DNA from 4 places in the Gracilibacillus sp. JCM 18966 genome. Region 2 is predicted to be linked to each of the others. Evidence: riboswitches for the same ligand, from Rfam matches in the RefSeq annotation. Region 2 holds a riboswitch; each other region holds the start of a gene.
What was found. Region 2 has a riboswitch for S-adenosylmethionine ahead of ACZ5N5_RS06880 (OsmC family protein). Riboswitches for the same ligand answer to the same signal wherever they lie in the genome.

Region 1 (5,741 bases), 740 kb from region 2:
GGGCGATGGCCAGCTCCTACGTTGGTGGTTTAAGTGGCGCTTTTATACCAGTAAGTGAAGATAATGGAATGATTCGTGGTATTGAGGATGGTGCTCTTGAATTATCAAAGCTTGAAGCGATGACATGTGTCTGCTCTGTTGGATTAGACATGATTGCACTAGATGGATCAGCTAGCGAAGAAACCATTGCTGCCATCATAGCGGATGAAGCTGCAATAGGCATGATCAATCGAAAAACAACAGCTGTACGTGTTATTCCAGTGATCGGCAAAAAACAAGGCGAATCGGTCGAATTTGGCGGACTACTTGGTCGAGCACCGATAATCGGAGTTAGTTCTTTTAGTTCTGAGAAAATTATTCAGCGTGGTGGAAGGATACCTGCACCAATTCAATCCCTTACCAATTAAGGATCCAGAGATACTAATGTTAAAAGAAGTCTATAAAAGCAATGCAGCTATCATAGACTTCTTCTAGCATTATTTCGCTCGTTTTATCTGATTTACAATTAATGTAACAAAAAATGCTACTAGACATGGTACAAGCATTGCAATGATGAAGCCAAGAGAGTGATTGGCAAGCAATGGTGCCGTAAAGGTAGGAACATAGGCTGTTCCACGAACCTCAAAAAAGCCAACTAATGCACCACCTATCCCCCCAGATAGAAGAGCTCCAGCGAAAATCCATTTGCTCGAAAACATAAATGGGTAGGCTGATTCAACAAAGGTTCCAAAGCCAAGATTGATTAGAAAGCCTGGAACGGCAACTGCTGCCTCTCCTTTATCACGTGGTCGAATAATATTCGCTAAGTTAATACCAGCAGCTACCATTACTAATCCCACCATATCAACAGCACCTAAAAAGCTGTTCCCCGTACGCTCCATTTCTAGCAATACAATCGGCAAGATGGCAGCATGATAGACCCCACCAATAATGGCTGGCCAAATTAACACTCCCGCAATGGTACCAGCAAGAATCGGATTAAAATCTACCGCAAGCTCAATTAACTGTTTTATTCCATCACCTATAAATAAAGCAATTGGTGCAATAAAATAATAAACTAATAATCCAGAGAATAATCCAGCAATTCCACCTGCAGCAATGTTGACTGTTGTCATTGGAAAGCGCCATTCAACAAATTTTCGGAAGAGTATACGCACCAGGACCCCTGCAAGAATACCAGCGATCATTCCACCAATAATCCCGCCATCAACCGACAATACTCCTGCAATAACACCTGCAACAATAGACACTTCATCTAATTCTGAAACCTGCTTTGCGGCAATAACGGCAATAACAACAGGAAGTGCACCAATTAATAGATCGAACACCTCACTTAAACCAGAAAGTGCTGGTATTTTACTTAATGCCAATATAAGAGCCATTGCGATAAAACCTGGTAATGCCGACATCATGATCCCACGAATATTGATATTTCGCCATCCGAGCCCATTTGATATTTGATTGGATGGATTGCTTCCTAAAATCGGGCGATACGACAGTTGAAATTCTTTACTTAAAGAAGTAATAAACGAAACAGCCCTCGTTCGATTGGTTGTTCCAGTGGTACCAGAGGTTGCTATTACTCTAGCACCCAAGGTGGCAATAGTTGCCATAGAAGTACCACCAGTTCCTACTACTGGTACTTGTTTCTTAGCGGCAGCACGAATGACGTGTTGATTCGTATCATTTGGATCACCACTCATTACAATTAATCCATCTATTTGCTCTTCTTCTATTAAATCGGCAATTTTCTGATCCAATAATCGCGCTTCTTCATTTACGACACTAAGATTAGCTCTTTCACTTTGAGTAAATGTTCCACTTTCATCAAGTTGCCATAAAGACGCCTTTGTGTCTTGTTTTGCAGAGTCCATGCTTTCTTCAGCACCAACGAACTGGACAGCGTGAAGCTTCATTCCTGCACTGTTTGCTTGAACTCTAATTTCTTCTAGTAGCTTAGCTGGTTTTTTTCCACCAAGGTTATAGAGGTTCCCACCACTACTACCAATTATTGCGATATGTTTCATCTCTTAACCTCTTTTCATTTAATCTACCAATTGTCTATTATAGTCGAAAATTGTCTAATGCGCTACTATAGTAGAGTAAAAGAGTAAAAAATTATTCAAAGTACTAGAGTTGAATTTTCTGAAAAGTCCGATGATTACAACAATTAGTAGACTTATTGACTTCACTTATTTGTCATGCTATGATTACCTTTATAATAAAAGTAATACTCTTATCAAGAGAGGTGGAGGGACTGGCCCTATGAAACCCAGCAACCGTCAGATGATTCTGATAGGTGCTAATTCCATCAAAGCAAGTTCGCTTTGAAAGATAAGAGGACTAAGCGGAGCATACATCCTTTCTGTCCTCTTGTACAGAAAGGATTTTTTGTTTTTCTACCCCAGAGAAAGGAGTGGGCTGATTGATTAAGATTGAAAACTTATCAAAGCTATATCAGACAAATAAACAACAAGTGCAAGCTGTCAATAATGTTTCATTAAACATAGAAAAAGGAGAAATATTTGGTGTAATTGGCTATAGTGGTGCTGGAAAAAGTACCTTTATCCGATTGATTAATCGATTAGAGGAACCAACAAATGGTACTGTTTCAATACAAGAGCTTGATATAACGAATATGTCTCAAGCTCAGCTGCGGAAAAAACGTCAAAAGATCGGTATGATCTTCCAGCATTTTAACCTCCTTTGGTCTAGAACCGTATTTGATAATATTGCCTTTCCACTAGAGATAGCAGGTGTACCAAAAGCCAAGAGATCTGAAAAGGTAACTGAATTAATTCATCTAGTAGGATTATCTGGAAAAGAAAATTCCTATCCTGCACAACTAAGTGGTGGTCAGAAACAAAGAGTTGGCATTGCCCGTGCACTTGCCAATGATCCAGAGGTATTGCTTTGTGATGAAGCTACTTCTGCATTAGATCCTGAAACAACCGATGATATTCTCGAATTACTTGTGTCCATTAATCAGAAACTAGGTCTTACTATTATTTTGATCACACACGAGATGCATGTCATTCAAAAAATATGTAATCGAGTCGCTGTTATGGAGAGTGGAGAAGTTGTCGAAACGGGAGACGTATTGGATGTATTTGTTCGTCCGAAGTCAGCTACTACAAAGCGATTTGTTCAGCAATTAAATCCATTAGAGCATGAACAAGATAAATTGCAGAACTTCATAACCAATCATGACAATAGTGAAGTAATCAAGCTACACTTTATTGGTAATGATGCTAAAAGGGCCCTCATTACAGAAATCGTTAGAAAATTTGATGTAGAAATTAATATTCTACAAGGCTCTATTGCCCCAACTAGAGAAGGTGCCTATGGAACATTGTATATTGAATTAAACGGAGAGAAAGATATTCTATCCAAAACTATTCAATTTATTGAAACCTCTGGTGTGGAAGTTGAGGTGTTACGTCATGCTTAAAGAATTATTTCCAAATGTAAACATGGAGGATTTATGGACAGCAACAGAAGAAACCTTATACATGACACTCATCTCCGTAGCTGGAACTCTCATTCTTGGAATTATACTTGGGCTATTGCTGTTTTTAACAGATAGAGGAAACCTTTGGCAAAATCGCTTTATTAACTTTGTCACTGCAACGGTTGTCAATGTGTTTCGAGCCATACCATTTATTATCTTGATCCTACTCTTATTTCCTTTCACTGATTTTCTAATAGGTACGATTCGAGGATGGAAGGCTGCACTCCCTGCATTAATTATTGGAGCGGCTCCCTTTTATGCACGACTGGTAGAGATAGGATTAAAAGAAGTAGACAAAGGTGTTATCGAAGCAGCAAAATCAATGGGGGCAAAACCTCACACCATCATTTTTAAGGTGCTTTTACCGGAATCAATGCCTGCTCTTATATCAGGTATTACGGTAACAGCTATTTCCTTAATCGGCTATACAGCAATGGCTGGTATAATTGGTGCAGGTGGACTTGGGGATCTTGCCTATATGAAAGGTTTCTTAAGAAGAGATTTCGATGTAGTCCTTATATGTACCATATTTGTTATCGCTATTGTGTTTGTTTTTCAATTAATTGGGGATTTACTATCCAAAGCGGTAGATAAAAGATAAAATTTAGAAGGGATGATTTATTTTGAAAAAATTACTAGCTTTATTATTCACAGCATCTGTATTAATCGTATTGGCAGCTTGTGGAACTTCAGAGAATGAGGATGCAAGCAATGAAGAAGGAAACCAGGAGACAACTTCTATTACAGTTGGTGCGACCAGTGTGCCACATGCTGAAGTATTAGAAAAAGCTGCTCCTATTTTAAAAGAAGAAGGCATTGAACTTAAGGTGGAAGCCTATCAAGAGTACACATTCTTAAATGAAGACTTAAATAATGGAACATTAGATGCGAACTATTTCCAACACATACCTTACTTCGAGCAACAAAAAGAAGAATTTGATTTTGATATTGTTAATTTAGGTGGTATTCATATTGAGCCAATGGGAATTTATTCAAAGAACATAAACAATATCGATGATATTCCAGAGGGTACAACTTTTATTATGAGTCGTAATGTACCAGACCATGGAAGAATTCTTGCTCTATTAGAAAAAGAAGGTTTAATCAAAATTGATGAGAATGTAGATAAACAATCTGCAACTGTTGATGATATTGTTGAGAATCCTCTAAACCTTGAATTTGATGCTAGTATCGACCCAGGCTTTTTACCTGAGTTCTATGAAAGAGAAAAAGATGCTATTCTAGCTATTAATACAAACTATGCCTTGGAAGCAGGTTTAGTTCCAACAGAGGATGCATTAATCTTGGAAGGCTCTGAGTCACCATATGTTAACATTATTGCAGCTCGTAGCGAAGACGAAAACAATGAAGCATTGGCAAAATTAGTAGAAGTGCTTCGCTCTGATGAAATTCAAACATTTATCGAAGAAGAATACAACGGATCAGTTGTACCAGTATCAGAATAACGAAGAAGCAGGCACAACATGTGGTGCCTGCTTTTTGCTTTTCCTTCATAAGTATGATTAAATCAAAGAAAGTTATAGGGAGATGAGCAAATGCAACGATTATTATTAGAAGCCGCTTGGGAAAAGACCATTGCTAAAGGTGATTTAGCCATAATTGAACAGGTGTTTCACTCAACAAAGGAAGATCAGAAACAAGCGATTACCTTCAATACCATTCGCTATGCTTTTAACCATAAGGATCAATTGTTGTATACGAATTTAATTCACAATTTTTCCGAAACAGGAGTGGATTTAAGCAAGGTAGATTTAGTTATTTTTCAAGAGCAAGAAATGATTGCTGGTCATTCATTTCAAGAAAATAGATTACACATCCCTCCAAAAACAAGCATGCCCTGGACCTTTATTTTCCCAAAAGGAAGCTACCAATCAGATAAGGTGTCAAACACGATGAAGATGGAAATCAAGAAAGCGGACTAATTTTTTGTCTCTAACGAGAAAAAGACCAGATTCTCTTATGAGAACCTGATCTTTTTATATATTAGGCACTTTCACTCTTCTGCAGATTATTATCCTCTTTTTCTTGTAGTTTACGAAAAACAGTTGCTACAATCGGTCCAGAAATATTATGCCATACACTAAATATAGCACTAGGAACAGCAGATAGTGGATTAAAGTGTGCTGCTGCCAGCGTAGCCCCAAGACCAGAATTTTGCATCCCGACTTCTATTGATACAGCTTTTTGCTGTTTTGGATCCATTTTAGTA
Region 2 (5,741 bases):
AAAGATATAAGCAGTAATGATGTCATTTTCTTAAAATTCTTACTCATTAAGCAATCTCCCTTCTTTTTAAACGCTTACATAAAAGCCACCACTCTTATTATATCGTTTTGATTTTTAACAGATAACCAGAAAAATTAAAGAAGCTTCTTTAAAAATTTTAGAAATTTCCATAGAATAGATATTACCTTACATAATTCTGTCAGAGGAGAGATGAAATGAACCCACCAATTATTCGAAAATTATTAACAGGCAAAGTGAAAAAATTAGGAAGTCCAGAAGCTAAAGACAAAATGGATCGTGAATGGGAGAGTGCTATTTTTAAGCAAAGTGTAGAAGGGAGGAAGTGGCTTAGCAAAACGGGACTAGCAGGTGATGAGGTAGCAGATACGAAAAATCATGGTGGTCTGGAAAAAGCAATTTTTGCCTATTCAACCCATCATTATGACTATTGGCGCAAAGAACAAGGGATAGAAAAGATTGGAATAGGTGCAATGGGGGAAAATTTAGCGGTAGAATCTTTAGATGAACAGCGTGTTTGTATAGGAGACACCTACCGATTTGGTGAGGCAGTTATCCAAGTGGCTCAACCGAGAAGGCCGTGCTGGAAGCCTGCAAGACGATATCGCATCATGGATTTTGCTCTGCAGATACAGGAGACAGGTAGAACAGGGTGGTATTTTCGCGTATTGGAAGAAGGCTATGTTCAAGCAGAACAGGAATTAATTTTGCTAGAGCGACCTTACCCTAAATGGACGATTGCTCAATGTAATGAAGTGATGTATCGTAAAAAAGATGATTTAGCTCTCGTAGAGGAACTAGCTTCCTGTCCATTCTTAGCGGAAAGCTGGAAAGAGACCCTGTCGAAAAGGTTGAAAGGAAAGAAGACATCCTCTAGTGATAAACGTGTATTTGGTCCAAATAAAAATTAGAAGTGAACCTTTCTATCTACTTACTTGTATAAGTAAGTAAAAGAAGGAAAGGAAGGACAATATGACATTAGGTTGGTTAATCAGTACAGTTGTTGTGGTGATCTTAGGAAATGTTTTCGCAATATTTATCGCTACGTTAAACAAAAAGGTGGTCAAGGATTCACAAGGCAAAATTGATTTTAAGAAAACAGATATTTATTTTCAATGGACGAGATGGGATAATATTAATATTGTAGTTGCAGGATATACGTATCTCTGCCTGATTGGTTTATGTATTGTTTTACTTCGCGGAGATAATATTGAAAGCCCTTGGGTGCAATTTTTTCTTCATCAGACCGCTATATTTTCTTTACTCACCATTATTTGGCTTATCTCTAGAATTGTTTATGTACTTAAGGGAATAAAAAAACGGTGGCCAGATGAATTTGAATAAGGCGGAGCAAGAAGAACAATACAGCCTTGAGGAATTGTTCGTTTCTTACAAAACCCCTATCTATCTTTTTATCTACCGTTACTGTCAGGAGGAGCAGCTAAGTATTGATATCGTCCAGGATACCTTTTTGCGTTTTCATAAATATCAACATCAATTTGATGCGAGAAAATCCTCGATCAAGACCTATTTATTTCGCATGGCCTATCAATTGATGATTAATCGGTTGAATAAGAGGCAACGCTGGAAGAAGCTTTTGCCATTTTTATACCAGCAAGAAGCCCAACATGAAAGCATGTCGTCTATTGATAAACTTACGATCCAAGAAGCTATCAAGCAATTACCTGAGCATCAGCGTGCAATCATTTTATTAACCTATTATCATGATTTAAGTCAAAAAGAAATTGCGAAAATACTAGAAATACCTATTGGGACCGTCAAATCAAGATTACATGCTTCGTTGAAAAGATTAAAAGAGCTATTGGAGGGAACGGCATGAATAAAAAAGAAATACCAGAAGAGCTCAAAGAAAGGTTAGAGGAGTTTCATGTAGAAATCCCTCAGATACCACTGAAAAAAAACAAGCTAGATCAGCTAGCAGACTGGATCTGTAAGCCTGTGAAGAGTCCTTTGGAGTTCCTTTCCATACATGAGAAGTCTACGATCAAGCTTGGTTTATATCCATTGTTTGCGATATTCATCCTACTTCTACCTACGATGTTTTTAATCTAATCAAGGAACAATCCTACACTTCCCTTAAGACCATATAAAGTTTATAATAGTCTTTATATGAAAAGGAGTGTTTGCGATGCGTGAACAATGGTCATCCAAAATTGGGTTTATTATGGCTTCCGCTGGTGCTGCGATTGGACTAGGTGCCATTTGGAAGTTTCCATATCAGGCAGGACTAAATGGAGGAGCAGCATTTTTCCTATTATTCATTGTCTTCACCCTTGTGATTGGATTATCGATGCTAATATCAGAATTTGTAATTGGGCGTGGCGCGAAAAAAGAAGCGATCACGGCTTATAGAACCTTAGCGCCAAATAGCCATTGGAAAATGATCGGTCAGCTAGGTGTATTAGGCTGCTTTCTATTGCTTTCCTTTTATAGTGTGGTAGGTGGTTGGGTCTTGATTTATAGTGCTCAGTCTATTGTTGGTCAAGTAATTAAGGATGGAGCGAATTATGAGCAATTATTTGGCGCTGTCACCTCCTCGCCCGTCATTACGTTAACAGGGTTAGCGCTGTTTTTACTCATTAATGTTGCTGTCATTTCTTTTGGAATAAAGAATGGGATTGAAAAAGCGAATAAATATATGATGCCATTATTGTTTTTATTTTTTATTATCCTTGTCGTTCGTTCCCTCACTCTACAAGGGGCTGCGGAAGGGATCTCTTTTATTCTAAATCCAGATTTTTCTAGCCTAACAGGAGAGGGAATTCTCTATGCGCTTGGTCAATCCTTTTTTGCTCTAGCAGTGGGTTTTTCTTGTATGGTTACCTATAGCTCTTATTTAGGAAAAGAAGTGAGTATCCCGGCATCTGCTTCCTCTGTTGTCGTGATGAATATTTTCGTCTCCTTATTAGCGGGATTAGCTATTTTCCCGGCAGTGTTTGCCTTTGGAATTGAGCCTACAGAAGGGCCGGGCTTATTGTTTATTATTTTGCCGACAGTATTTGCTCAAATTCCTTTCGGGGAAGTATTCTTCTGTCTATTCTTATTATTATTTTTATTTGCGACTTTAACGTCCTCCTTTAGTTTATTAGAAATTATCGTATCTGCCTTCACGGAAAATGGAAAAAGATCGAGAAAGAAAGTGACCTGGATTTCAGGACTTGTTATGTTCATTGCGGGTATTCCAGCAGCCCTGTCCTCCAGTATTCTAAAGGATTTCATGGTCTTTAATAAAACAGTATTTGATGCAACAGATTATTTAGTGAGTAATATTTTGCTACCACTCGGAAGCTTACTTATTGCGATGTTTATCATTCATCGAATGGATAAAGCGCTGGTGGAAGAGCAGTTTAAGATGTCTAACAACCTATCCAATGGCTGGTATCAAATCTGGAGAGTTGTCATGACTTGGATTGTACCGGTCACGATTCTCATAGTGTATGTGAATTTGATCGGGATATGGAAGTTATAACCATCTCAAGGAGAGATGGTTATTTTTTTATGACAGTGGTAGAGGAAAGATTAACAAGGTTTTGAATCGTATCACCTACTGGACAATGCTCCTCTAAAAATGTGACAAATTCCTCCACTTTTTCTTTTGGAGCATCAGTATCAATGTAAAAGGTTGAGCTTATTTCCGAATATCCTGGGCGCACATCCCCCTTATCGAAAAATCCGTCCAGATCAATATCCCCTTCTAATTCAACACGGAAATTCTTTAGATCAATATCAAATTTTTCAGCATACGTACGTGCCACAATCGATTGGCAGGATCCTAATGCAGAAAGTAATAATTCTACTGGGTTCATTGCAGTATCAGTGCCACCAAGGGATGCAGGTTCGTCAACCATCACCTTATGTCCTCGGGATTCCGTTTCTACTAAAACCTTTTCCTTTAATGTTGCTGTTGCTTTAAATGTGTGAATAGCCATGCTTGTTTCCTCCTAAAGTAAGATGTGAAAAAGCCCTTCTCTAAAAAGGGGAGAAGGGCTGATTACCGATAGTATAATTGCTTTCCTTCTCATCTTTCGTATTAAAATACGTCTGAAGTTGGCACCATACTTTGAATAAAAGTTGGTTGCCGAGAGATCATAGGGTCAGTCCCTCCCCCTCTCTGGATGAGAAATATCCATATAGTTTCATAGACTATATCATGAAAAAAGAAAAACATCAACTTAGTGAAGAACAGGTTGTCGAAAAAATATATTTTGCTCATCTCGCTATGGAGAGGAGAGATAGTCAAGATAAAAAGATATATCTTGGCAATCTAGCTAGGAAGAGGAGCGTTCACCAAGATATATTGCAAACAGCCCCTCATATGCTAATCAAAATAGATTTATAGAAAAAAGAAATATTAGGAACATTAATGCAATCGATTGCGCTATAAAATAATTTCAGATATAATATGAATTGCTCGATTAAAAAAGTAATAGTATTTATATATCGTAACAAAAAACCATTTAGAACAAATGAAAGCTTATGTGCAATCGATTGCATTTTGAAAGCGGATAAATGAGAGGTTTAGGTTTAAGGAGGATATTATGTTAGCAGAAGAAATTAAGACAGAAGAAGAAAGCAATGTAAAACAACAATTACCGAATCTACCAATCAGTACGATATGGTTGATTAGTTTTGGTTTTTTAGGAGTACAAATGGCATTCTCCTTGCAAAGTGCCAACATGGGGCGAATTTTTCAAACGATTGGAGCAGATCCTACTAAATTAGGATTTTTCTTTATATTACCGCCACTTGCAGGGTTAGTCGTTCAACCGATTGTTGGTTATTTATCCGATCGAACGTGGATGCCGAGGCTCGGCCGGAGAATCCCTTATTTACTAGTTGGTTCCATTGTCTCTGTAATAGTTATGTGTTTATTGCCGAATGCGGGAAGCTTTGGTTTTGGGTTTGGTTCCATGCTTGCTTTAATGTTTGGGGCGGTAACGATTTTATTTATGGATCTCTCATCTAATGTTGCAATGCAGCCATTTAAGATGATGGTAGGAGATATGGTCAATGAAAAGCAAAAAGGATTCGCTTATTCGATTCAAAGCTTCCTATCGAATAGCGGGGCTGTTTTAGCTTGTATTTTCCCATTTTTACTAACTGCAGTAGGTATTTCCAACACTGCGCCTAAGGGAGTTGTCCCACCATCAGTGGTTATTTCCTTTTATGTCGGTGCGGTAGTTCTAATCATTTGTAGTTTATTTACGGTATTTAAGGTGAAGGAATATTCCCCTTCGGAATATGCTCTTTACCACGGAATAAGAGAAGATGCGCATAAGAAAAAAACGAGTATGTTTGGCTTACTCCGCAGTGCTCCAAAAGTATTTTGGACAGTTACACTTGTTCAATTGTTTTGTTGGATGGGCTTTCAATATCTTTGGACATATGGTACAGGTGCTGTTGCGGCGAATGTGTGGAATACGACAGATCCTTCCAGCTCTGCTTATCAAGCTGCAGGTAACTGGTTCGGCATCTTGTCCGCAGTACAATCCGTAGCTGCAGTACTATGGTCACTTGTACTATCACGTATTTCTAACCAAAGAAGAAAGCTGGGTTATGCGATTAGTTTAGTGCTTGGAGGAATCGGATTTAGTTCCGTATTCTTTATCCAACATCAATGGCTTTTAGTTATCTCCTTTACCCTAATAGGAATCGCTTGGGCAGCCATGATGACCTTTCCATTTACGATTCTTACAAATGCA
Region 3 (5,741 bases), 1.1 Mb from region 2:
TCTACTGCCATCCCGAGTGCTTTACAAGTAATTTCACCACGTTTAATCGGGTGAGCGATTGTTCCCATCACGAAGCAGCCCATAATTTCTGTTCCACCAGATATTGAAGCAAGGTATAGATCGTCTTTGATCGTTTCATAAATCCAATCATATTGCTCTGCTGCTAATGGTGCACCACATGAAAGAATACTTTTCAGTCTGGGTAAAGAATGGGTTTCTTTAAGATGAACACCTGCACGCATTAAGGTATCTAAGTACTTAGGACTTGTGCCAAAATGAGTTAATCCAACTTCCTCGGCAATATCCCATAGATGGGTGAGCGATTCTTTGGTGATCGGTGAGCCATCATATAATAAAATGGATGCATCACTTGCTAAGCCAGAAATAAGCCATGGATACATCATCCATGCAGTGTTGGAATACCAAAATAGGACATCATTAGGTTGAAGATCACTGTGTAATTGATGCTCCTTTACATGCTGTAATAACGTTCCGCCTGTTGAATGAACAATGGCTTTTGGTAAACCTGTTGTTCCAGATGTATAGAGAATATAAAGTGGTTGATCAAAAGGAAATGACTCGTATTTAGGTTTAGTAGCACGATTATCGAGCAATTGATCCCACGAAATAGTTTCTGCTGATACTGTGTTAAGTTTTCCTGTAATGGTCACGATTTTTTCAATACTTTTCATTTGGTTACAAACATCTGTGATCTTTTCTGAAATTTGATAAGACTTTTGCTTATATTGATAATGTAAGGCAGTGATAAGAAGCTTCGGATTGACTTGTCCGATACGGTCCACCATTCCTTTTACACCAAAGTCTGGAGAACAAGACGTCCAGATTGCACCAATGGAAACTGTCGCAAGTACAGCCACTAATCCATCAAGGTTATTTGTCGTTACACCTGCGACACGATCTCCTTTTTGAACACCTAAATCGATTAAACCTCTCTGTGCTTTCGCGACGAGTGTTCGTAGCTCTCCCATTGTGACAGAACGTGTGACACCAGTCTCATTTGCCTCATAAACAGCTTTTCTTTCATCCGGTCCACGTAATAGATTTTCGGTAAAGTTAAGTGTCGCTTCTGAGAAGAAGGTGGCGTCTGCCATCGACTCAGCAGGGGTGTAAATGGTTTCTCCTTTATTTCCAATCACTTTTGCATAATCCCAAACATGGGACCAAAAATCGCCGATATGGGAAATCGACCAGCGATGGAAACGATCATAAGGAAAAAGAGACTGCCCACAAAATTTGGCAAATGCTTGTATATGTGAAGCTTGGATTTGTTCTTCTGTTGGTTCCCACAAATAAGGGGATTGATTTAACAAACGGGTACTCATGAAAAAATCTCCTTTCTAATTGGATACTTCTATTAAAATAGCGCCACCTTGGCCACCACCACCACAAAGGGAAGCAATACCAAGCCCACCTCCACGTCTTTTTAATTCATGGGCAAGGGTTAATACGAGACGAAGACCAGTGCCACCTAGTGGATGTCCAATAGCGATAGCACCACCGTTGACATTCACTTTACTGTAATCGATGTTTAGTTCACGACAGCTTGCAATCACGACACTAGCAAATGCTTCATTGATTTCGAACAAATCAATATCATCTATTGTTAGATCGTTTTTTTGGAGCAATTGCTCAATTGCTTTTGCTGGCTTTGTTTGTAAGCTCGTGTCAGGCCCTGCTATTTCTGTCCAATCCATGACTTTAGCAAGTGGCTGTTGCCCTAGTTCTTTTGCCTTTTGCTCCGAGGTGATGATTCCAAAGCTTGCCCCATCTGTCATTTGGGAGGCATTGCCTGCTGTAATCGTTCCATTCTTCGTAAAAGCAGAAGAGAGGCTCGCTAACTTTTCAAGACTAGTATTCTCACGGATGCCTTCATCTTTCGCTAAGACATTCTCAATCGGTGCAATTTCTGCTTGAAACAATTTGTCTGTTTGAGCTCTAGCTGCTCTTTGTTGAGATAGAAAAGCATATTCATCTTGCTCTTGGCGGTTAATTTGATAGATTTGATTGTGCTTCTCTGTTAATACACCCATCGACTGGTCACTTAGCGCACACCATAAACCGTCATGTAATAGGCTGTCTGTTAACTCCGTGTTCCCAATTCCTGTACCGAGTCTAACGGGAATGGTATGAGGAGCATTTGTCATCGAATCAAATCCACCTACCACATAATAATCTCCTTCATTTAACAGAATTCTTCTGGAAGCATCTGCAATCGAAGCAAGCCCCCCCAAACAGACATTATTTAAGGTAATAGCTGGAGTCGAAATATCGATGCCAGCTTGATAAGCAACCTGCCTTGCGGGATTCTGCCCCGCTCCTGCTTGGATTACTTGTGCTAGAATGACGCCATCTGGATGGTGTGCTTCTGTATTTTTTTGAATTAAGGCATGTAAGGCAGAAGCTCCTAATTCTGTTGCTGAATAGTTTGCCAATCCACCCTTCCATTTTCCAAAAGGTGTTCGGTTTCCGTCGAGAAGAATAGTCCCCATTGTCTTTAACTCCTTTTAAGTGAAATAAAAAAAGTCCCTCTATAAAAGATAGAGAGACTTTGGTCATCATGATCCGCTCTCTTATCTTTCTAAGCATAGCTTAGATGGAATTGGCACCTGTATTAAGTAAATACCACTTAATGGTTGCCGAGGCTTCTAAGGGCCAGTCCCTCCACCTCTCTTGATAAGACGTTATTTTGTATATAATTCCGAGTGAATTACTTTAATATTAGATTTTTAATATGCTTAACTTTAGCATTTGATGCTAGGTATGTCAATGGTTAATTAAGGGAATTATCAGGGATTTTTTTGCAAGCCCTTTCGTTTTTAACTTCCACCTATCTGTTGTACAATAGAAATATATTTCGAGTATCGAAAAAAAGGAGTAAGATAAATGCAACTTCTAGAAAAGGAAGTAAAAAAAGAAAAAATATGGACGAAGGATTTTGCCCTCATTTGTATGGCAAATTTTTTTATATTTTTAGGCTTTCAGATGACACTACCAACCATTCCTTTATTTGTGCAGCACCTTGGTGGAAATGATCAAATGATTGGAATTATTACTGGTGTGTTTACCTTTTCAGCATTGTTATTTCGTCCGAATGCAGGGCATTCCCTAGAATCCGTAGGGAGAAAATTTGTGTACATGCTAGGCTTAGGGATATTTGTTCTATCTGTTGGTTCATTTGCTTTTATTTCTAGTGTTATCCTGTTATTTTTTATTCGTTGTGTTCAAGGAATCGGTTGGGGCTATTCGACAACAGCTACTGGCACTATTGCAACAGATCTCATTCCACAGAAGCGAAGAGGAGAAGGGATGGGCTATTTCGGTTTATCTGGTAACATTGCACTGGCTATCGGTCCAGCTCTTGGTCTGTCCCTATATGGAGTCACCTCCTTTACGGTGTTGTTTTTAATCGCGTCAAGTCTTGGAATCATTGCCTTTATTCTCTCTACTCAGATTACATATAAAAAAGTAGAATCCCGTGAGAAGATAAAAAAAGCTAGATTTGATCTTTTTGAAAAGACAGCCCTACAGCCATCGATTCTATTATTTTTTATTACAACCGCATTTGGAGGGATTGCTTCTTATCTACCTTTATATACAGAGCAGGAGGGTATTGCTGGCATTGAGGTCTACTTTCTTATTTATGCACTTTTCTTAATGATTACTAGAGCCTTCGCTGGTAGATTATATGATCGTTATGGACATATCGTCGTTTTCCTACCGGGAACCTCCTTGATTCTTATCGCCATGCTATTGTTATTTTGGTTACCCAATTCCTTCATCCTGTTTTTAGCTGCAGCACTTTATGGATTAGGCTTTGGTACCGTTCAACCAGCATTACAAGCGTGGGCGATTGATAAAGCAAGCACCAATCGAAAAGGGATGGCAAATGCTACTTTTTTCTCGTTTTTTGATCTTGGTGTAGGTATTGGCGCCATTGTATTCGGACAAATCGCTTTCTTATTTTATTATGATTATATTTATTTAACTGCAGCATTTTCTATTTTCTCATCGATGGCCATCTATTTAGGCTTGCTAGTACGATTAAGATTTGTTAGTCGTCCCCATTAAAGCAAAAAGCAATGGCGTCATGAAGACAGTTATGATACGATTTAGCTAAAAATAGAGGAGGAATCTATGGTGATAAAGGGAATTGGTCATACAGCTTATTTTGTGCGGGATATGGAAAGATCGTTAAGCTTTTATTGTGATGTACTAGGACTGGAAAAAGCGTTTGAACTCCATAATGAACAGGATGAACCTTGGATTGTCTATCTTAAAATTAGTGAACGGCAATTTATCGAGCTTTTCTACCATGGGAAGGATGGCACTCTTCAACCAGAAAATGCTGCTGGTTATCATCATCTATGCTTAGAGGTGGAGGATATTCAACAGATAGCGGATCACTTGAACAAGAAAGGCTGGCCATTAGATGTGGAGCCTACAAAAGGTGTCGATCACAATTACCAGTGCTGGGCAACAGATCCTGATGGGAATAGGATTGAATTCATGCAACTAATGCCAGATTCTCCACATCTCAAAGGAAAGTAAAGAGGGATAAAAAATGCATGAGTTAATACAGTTATATAAGGATGTATATGGAGATGACACATTAAGCGCTGTTCTTTCCCCATTAAGGATATGTCCATTAGGTGCACATGTGGATCATCAAGGCGGTATCGTGACAGGACTCGCTTTAGATGAAAATGTAGAGATGGTTTTTTCTGCAAGTGATGATGGTTATGTTCGGATTCAAAGTGCTGATTTTCCTGATGAAGAGTATTTCCATATTGATCGTGTCCCGGAAATGCTACCAGGCTCTTGGGGAAATTATGCACGAGGTGCAGTGCTTGCCTTAAGCAAGGATCAGAAATTAACGACAGGTTTTCGTGCCGTAATTAGTGGCAGGCTACCAATTGGAGGATTAAGTTCCTCCGCTGCTGTAACTACCGCCTATTTATTGGCACTATGTCATGTGAATCAATTGAAGGTAAAAAAGGAGGACCTCGTTTACTATAGTCATGATGTAGAAACGAGCTATATCGGGCTAAAAAATGGGATTCTTGATCAATCAGCGAATTTATTAAGTAGGAAAGGGCATCTCTTGACTGTTGATTGTAAAATGGGAAATCATCAGTTAATGGATAGACCTAACGATATGCCTGAATTTGAGGTGATCGTTGTCTATTCAGGTGTTAGTAAGTCTTTAATTAGTACAGACTACAATAATCGAGTGGATGAATGTCGGGTTGGTGGTTGGCTTTTACAGGAATTAGGTACGCTTAATCAAACGAATCTTGCGGAGGTTAAACTTCGTGATATTCCAGATCAAATTTATCACACATATCGAGATCAAGTTCCTGGTAGATTTCAAAAAAGATTGGACCATTACTATTCAGAACAGGAACGAGTAATAGAAGGGATCAAGGCTTGGTCAGCTGGGGACATTCATCGATTTGGTCAGCTAATGTTTGCTTCAGGTCAAAGCTCGATCGATCAATATGAATGTGGTTGTCCAGAGCTCGTTACGATTTATCAAATTTTAAAGGAATTAAATGGTGTTTATGGTGCAAGATTCAGTGGAGCAGGCTATCGAGGTTGTTGTATTGGATTCATTAATCCTAAATATAAGCAGCAAATCAAACATGCGATCGAAACGATCTATCCAACACAGCATCCAAAATTTAAAGATGAGTACAAGGTTTATTTTTGTGAAATTGGTG
Region 4 (5,741 bases), 680 kb from region 2:
TTATCAAATAGAAAAATATAACCCGATACTAAATGCAGTGGTTCTCGAAATGTTTGAAAGTGGTCGAGAACAAGCAAAGAAAATGCAAGCTACTAATGGAAAAGTTGCGGGACTTCCATTTCTGATAAAAGATTTAAATGCCATTAAAGGGGCTAGGCATACAAGTGGTTCTGTTATGCTCCAGGATGTCATCGCACCTGAAAATGATGAAATTGTTAACCGATTTGAACAAGCTGGCCTCATCTTCCTTGGAAAAACCAATACACCTGAATTTGGCTTTCTTCCTACCACTGAGCCCGAGCTTTTCGGTCCAACGAGAAACCCTTGGGATCTCGAACGCTCTCCAGGTGGCTCAAGTGGGGGATCCGCAGCAGCCGTAGCCGCTGGATTAATACCCTTTGCTCATGCTAACGATGGTGGAGGATCGATTCGAATTCCAGCATCTGCTTGCGGATTGTTCGGTTTTAAGCCAAGCCGAGGGCGTTTGCCATATAGCCCTTATGTGAATCATTTCTCCATTAATCATGCAGTTACAAGGTCTGTTAGGGATAGTGCTGCATTGTTAGATATCTTAAATGGAGTTGGAAAACATACAATATATCCAAGCTTCAAGACATATACGAATTTTTTAGAGAACGTAACGAAAAAAACAAATAAACTAAAGATTGCTGTTCGCTATCAGACTAATTCTCATGTTTCATTTGACAATGATACAAGAAAGAATATGGAAGAAACAGTAGAGTTAATGAAGGATTTGGGACATGAAGTCGTGGACAAAATGCCAACATTTGATTTAGATTCACTCGCACATCACTTTATTAATATTTGGCTTGGAAGTGGCTCTACCATTATAAAACATTCTGGACTAATGATAGGCCAAGAGGTGAATCGTGATAATGTAGAAAAGCTTACTTATGAGATTTTGGAATTCGGTAAAAATTTATCAGCCCTAGAATATGAGGAGTCACGTGTTTATATTCAAAGCGAAGCACAAAAAATATTAGAATTCTTTGAAGAAATAGATGTATGGATGACTCCAACCTTGAATCAGTTACCAAAAAAAATCGGAGAAAACAAAGAGACTAAGCAAACGGCCTATCAACAAATGTTAAATAATATGCTAGATTACAATCCACTAATGCCAATTGCTAATGCTACGGGACAGCCTGCAATGAGTGTTCCAACCTATTGGACTGAAGATGGATTACCGGTTGGGACCCACTTCTTTGCTAGACTCGGTGAAGATGACCTGTTACTTCAGCTAGCTGCCCAAATCGAAGAAAGACAGCCTTGGTTTCATCATTATAAAAAGATTAGAAAAAGTCTCTTGTAAATTAATACAAGAGACTGTATTTTAGATGAGTCACATTATCAGCAGCAATCGTTTCTATATTTTTAAGCTTTACTTTGCTATTTTGCTCAAATAAGCGAATTCCTCCACCAAGCAGAACTGGCGATACATGTAGTAGCATTTCATCCAATAGACCTTCTTGAATACATTGCTGTGCAATATGTGCGGTCCCGATACTAATATTTTTATCCTGCGCTGCTTTCTTCGCTTGCTCAACTGCACTTTTTATCCCATCTGTAACGAAGGTGAACGTTGTATTCTCTTCTATATAACTATCTGGTTTTTGATGTGTTACAACAAAGATAGGAATACCTTGAATTGGATGACTTCCACCCCATCCTTTTACAATATCGAAGGTTCTCCTCCCAACTATCATCGCGCCTGTATTAGCTACCGTATTGTCAAAAACTTTTTTATTTGTACTAGAAAGCTTGAAGAAATCGTTATAACTGCTTGATTCATTACCATCAAATAACCAATTTTGAATAAACTCTCCACCATCACCTAATGGCTGGATCTGACTATCATTTTGACCACTAATATAACCATCCAGAGACATCGAGATATCTAAAACAACTTTGCCCATTATCCTCCACCTTTCAAACAAAACTTTATCTTTAGCTTAACATATATTCCGAGGAGAAATTTCTTGTATCTTGCTAATAGTGACAGAGTTAGCTAAACAATAAAAAAGCAAGAGGTGTACTCCTGCTTTTTAAAATGCTGAAAAATCAATTCCATTCAATAAATGTGTAGCAACAATTAAGACTAATAGGTAGCCCGCAATTGTCCAGTACAAATCAAATTTCGGTTTTCTCATATGTACAAGGTAAAGATAAATATGAATTACCCCATAGAGCATTAAGGCAAAAACATATGTAACGACAAACAAATCTACCATTAAAAATCCGAAAAATAAAATCACTAAACAAAAAACTAATGTAAAAGGAATATTCACAATCGCATATTTCGTTAACAATTCTTTATGATCCATTTTACGATCTCCGAAATACATTAAAAGTAAGTAAAGAGAAAAATAGCCGATTGCAAAGGTAATCATCCAAGATAAGATGCTCGTTATGATAAACATTACGCCCACATCTGCAAATAAGCTGAGCATTCCCTCAAATCCAAATTTATAGAAAAGAAAATAACAAATACCTATCAATAATGATAATGATAATAAAATTAGTGCACTCGTTTCCATACGGATTGTTCGAGTAGAGCTCACGATAGCATGTGGTCTTAAAATCGCATCCTTCAGAATACCCTTTGTCTCTTTTACACTTTCTCCAAAATCAAAATTTATGGAGGAATTGTTCTCTTTTTTCTCCTCATTTGAAACAAATCGTTCCTTTTCTGTTTCCTGTTCCTCTGCTACTTCCGTTTGTTGTAAATCTTCGGTGTTATGCTTCTCCATTCCATCACCTCTTAAAATAATATATTATATCACTCTTATAACCTACCATTAAATTGTCATTCATTCAATATTTTTCCCATCGTTTAGTAGCAGAGAGAATGATTAACGAAAGAATGGCAAATTTTACAGGTGTAATTCCTAGTGAAACACTTGACTATAACTTGTTTCTAGTTGTAAACTAAAGAGCATTAACTTTCCTATATGTTCTTATCTAGAGAGGGGGAGGGACTGGCCCTATGAATCCTCGGCAACAACTCTTAAGAGTAATGTGCCAATTCCAGTAGCAAATAGCTAACAGATAAGAAGAGACATTCATCTTACTTCACCCTCTTCTTGCTTTTGAAGAGGGTTTTTTATTATAGAAAAGAGGTTATTCTATGCTCAAAGTTGATTTATCTGGAAAGGTCGCCATCGTTACAGGTGGAGCAAACGGTATTGGAAAGTCTATTGTTCAGGCTCTTTTATCATCTAACGCAAAGGTTGCCGCTATTGATATTCAAGAAACCAAGCAGACAGATGATGAAAATTTATTCTATTTCCAGGCAGATGTCTCTAACAAAAATGATGTCCATAATATGATAAAACAGGTTATTCATCATTTTGGAAAAATAGATATCCTAGTGAACAATGCTGGCATTTCGACAATGGATTACTTTACGGAGATAAAAGAAGAAGATTGGGATAAAACAATGGATATAAATGCTAAAGGTGTGCAATTATGTAGCCAAGTCGTTGCGAATAAACTGAAGGATCAAGGCTTTGGAGGTAAAATTATCAATATTGCTTCACAGGCTGGAAAAAACGGCTATCGCCTAATGGGGAGCTATGTTGCCTCTAAGCATGCAGTCATTGGGCTTACTAAAGTGATGGCTCTCGAGCTTGCGCAAGACCAAATTAATGTGAATGCCGTCTGTCCTGGTATTATTGAAACGGACATGAAACGTAAAGAACGAGTGATTGGTGGTAATTTGAGGGGTTTGAATGAAGAAGCAATTAGAGAAGAGGACTTTTCACAGGTGCCACTTGGAAGAACAGGAACTCCTGAAGATGTCGCATATGTGGTGGTCTTTTTAGCCTCAAAATATTCGAATTACATGACAGGACAAGCAATTAACATAACTGGTGGCATGACCATGCATTAACCTATATAAACAGGAGGAATACAACATGACTCAACAGACTAAAGGGAAGGCCTCGGCATTATTCCCCTTACTCATATTTATATTGTTATTTATCGGCACAGGAGTGTTGACAAAGGATTTTTCTAATATGCCACTGAATGTGGCGGTCATTATTGCGGCAGCTGTTGCCATTTTCATGAATCGCAAAGTAAAACTAGCTAAAAAAATTGAAATCTTCACAAAGGGGGCTGGGCATGAAAATATTATGCTAATGTGCATCATTTTTGTGCTTGCAGGTGCCTTTTCGGAAGTAGCAAAAGGTATGGGCGCAGTTGATGCGACCGTGAACCTTGGGCTTTCCCTCCTACCTGCAAACCTTTTAATGGTAGGATTATTTTTAATTGGTTGTTTTATCTCCATTACAATGGGGACATCGATGGGAACTGTCGTCGCACTTGCTCCTATTGGAATTGGTATTGCTGATCAAACGGATATTCCTATGGCATTAGCAATGGCTACTGTGATTGGTGGGGCTATGTTTGGTGATAATCTATCGATGATTTCGGATACTACGATCGCTTCCGCACGAACCCAAAACACTTCGATGAGCGATAAGTTTAAAACAAACTTTTTTATCGTTCTTCCCGGCGCATTGATTACTGCACTTATATTATGGTTCATTACTTCAGGAAGTCATATCAATCAATTGGAGGACTATTCTTATAATCTTGCGAAAGTTATACCTTATCTTGCTGTATTAATCGTAGCCATCTTAGGAGTGAATGTGGTAATTGTGTTAATCGGTGGGATTATCCTTGCTGGTGCGATTGGTATCATAGATGGTTCCTACACTGGTTCAACTCTGCTCTAGGCTGCATCACAAGGCGTATTGAATATGGAGGATATTGCAATTGTAGCATTGTTTATCGGAGGAATAATCGGAATTATTCAATACAATGGAGGGATAGATTATTTACTTCATGTAGTTTCTAACAAGATCAAATCGAAAAAAGGGGCTGAATTTGGTATCGCTGGGCTTGTTAGTGTAGCAGATATTAGTACTGCCAATAACACGATTTCCATTATAATGACGGGGCCGTTAGCAAAAGATATTGCAAGCAAGTATAATGTTGACCCAAGAAAATCGGCAAGTATTCTTGATATTTTCGCCGCTTGTTGGCAAGGAATCGTACCATATGGTGGCCAAATGCTGGCAGTGGCAGGACTTGCTTCGATATCACCCTTAAGTATTATGCCTTATTCCTTTTATCCAATATTGCTTGGAATTTGTGGAATTACTGCCATTTTGTTTGGATTCCCTCGTAGAAAAGTGAAACAGTAAATTTAGCCGCATGAAGTCTTTACTCATGCGGCATTTTTTTTTGCTAAGTTCTTTTCTCACTCATTTTTAGCTTAGCCCAGTCATAGTTTCCTTCCCATACATGCACATGCCCATCTTCGATCCAGAAAATCCTATCAAATAATTTATTTAGAAAGTAACGATCATGGGATATTGCAAGAATGGTGCCTTCGTATTGTTCAAGCGTTTCCTCTAATACTTCCAATGAATCTATATCTAAATGGTTCGTAGGCTCATCTAAGATCAATAAATTGGTATCCTGATACATAAGCTGGGCCAATCTCAACCTCATTTTTTCTCCACCACTTAGCTGGGAAACCTTTTTAAATACACTGTAGCCGTAGAATAGAAATTTTGCTAATATCTGTCTTGCCTCCGCTTCTGTTACTTTCACTTCGTCACGAAAGACATCGATTGCCGTTCTGTCTACCATTTTAGAAAAAGTATGCTGTGACAGGTAGCCAATCTTCACATTACTCCCGATCCTTA

Region 1: another riboswitch for S-adenosylmethionine. It lies ahead of ACZ5N5_RS10370 (methionine ABC transporter ATP-binding protein); the one in region 2 lies ahead of ACZ5N5_RS06880 (OsmC family protein).
Region 3: another riboswitch for S-adenosylmethionine. It lies ahead of ACZ5N5_RS01220 (acetyl-CoA C-acyltransferase); the one in region 2 lies ahead of ACZ5N5_RS06880 (OsmC family protein).
Region 4: another riboswitch for S-adenosylmethionine. It lies ahead of ACZ5N5_RS10060 (SDR family NAD(P)-dependent oxidoreductase); the one in region 2 lies ahead of ACZ5N5_RS06880 (OsmC family protein).

What each region holds. Positions count from the first base shown of each region.
Region 1 is NZ_AP043883.1:2,159,561-2,165,301, reverse strand. It holds gene ACZ5N5_RS10380 (PFL family protein) at 1-407, shown strand, start outside; gene ACZ5N5_RS10375 (PTS sugar transporter) at 477-2,027, opposite strand; SAM riboswitch class I at 2,234-2,341, shown strand; gene ACZ5N5_RS10370 (methionine ABC transporter ATP-binding protein) at 2,426-3,451, shown strand; gene ACZ5N5_RS10365 (ABC transporter permease subunit) at 3,444-4,112, shown strand; gene ACZ5N5_RS10360 (MetQ/NlpA family ABC transporter substrate-binding protein) at 4,135-4,977, shown strand; gene ACZ5N5_RS10355 (SLAP domain-containing protein) at 5,068-5,454, shown strand; gene ACZ5N5_RS10350 (bile acid:sodium symporter family protein) at 5,516-5,741, opposite strand, start outside.
Region 2 is NZ_AP043883.1:1,420,278-1,426,018, forward strand. It holds gene ACZ5N5_RS06850 (endo-1,4-beta-xylanase) at 1-47, opposite strand, end outside; gene ACZ5N5_RS06855 (MOSC domain-containing protein) at 216-929, shown strand; gene ACZ5N5_RS06860 (hypothetical protein) at 991-1,362, shown strand; gene ACZ5N5_RS06865 (sigma-70 family RNA polymerase sigma factor) at 1,349-1,858, shown strand; gene ACZ5N5_RS06870 (hypothetical protein) at 1,855-2,091, shown strand; gene ACZ5N5_RS06875 (sodium-dependent transporter) at 2,168-3,508, shown strand; gene ACZ5N5_RS06880 (OsmC family protein) at 3,528-3,968, opposite strand; SAM riboswitch class I at 4,055-4,161, opposite strand; gene ACZ5N5_RS06885 (hypothetical protein) at 4,190-4,378, shown strand; gene ACZ5N5_RS06890 (SLC45 family MFS transporter) at 4,578-5,741, shown strand, end outside.
Region 3 is NZ_AP043883.1:271,920-277,660, reverse strand. It holds gene ACZ5N5_RS01225 (acetoacetate--CoA ligase) at 1-1,343, opposite strand, end outside; gene ACZ5N5_RS01220 (acetyl-CoA C-acyltransferase) at 1,359-2,510, opposite strand; SAM riboswitch class I at 2,589-2,701, opposite strand; gene ACZ5N5_RS01215 (MFS transporter) at 2,905-4,089, shown strand; gene ACZ5N5_RS01210 (VOC family protein) at 4,159-4,569, shown strand; gene ACZ5N5_RS01205 (GHMP family kinase ATP-binding protein) at 4,583-5,741, shown strand, end outside.
Region 4 is NZ_AP043883.1:2,095,353-2,101,093, reverse strand. It holds gene ACZ5N5_RS10075 (amidase) at 1-1,333, shown strand, start outside; gene ACZ5N5_RS10070 (dihydrofolate reductase family protein) at 1,335-1,937, opposite strand; gene ACZ5N5_RS10065 (hypothetical protein) at 2,067-2,771, opposite strand; SAM riboswitch class I at 2,976-3,076, shown strand; gene ACZ5N5_RS10060 (SDR family NAD(P)-dependent oxidoreductase) at 3,149-3,913, shown strand; partial or broken gene ACZ5N5_RS10055 (Na+/H+ antiporter NhaC family protein) at 3,939-5,234, shown strand; gene abc-f (ribosomal protection-like ABC-F family protein) at 5,278-5,741, opposite strand, start outside.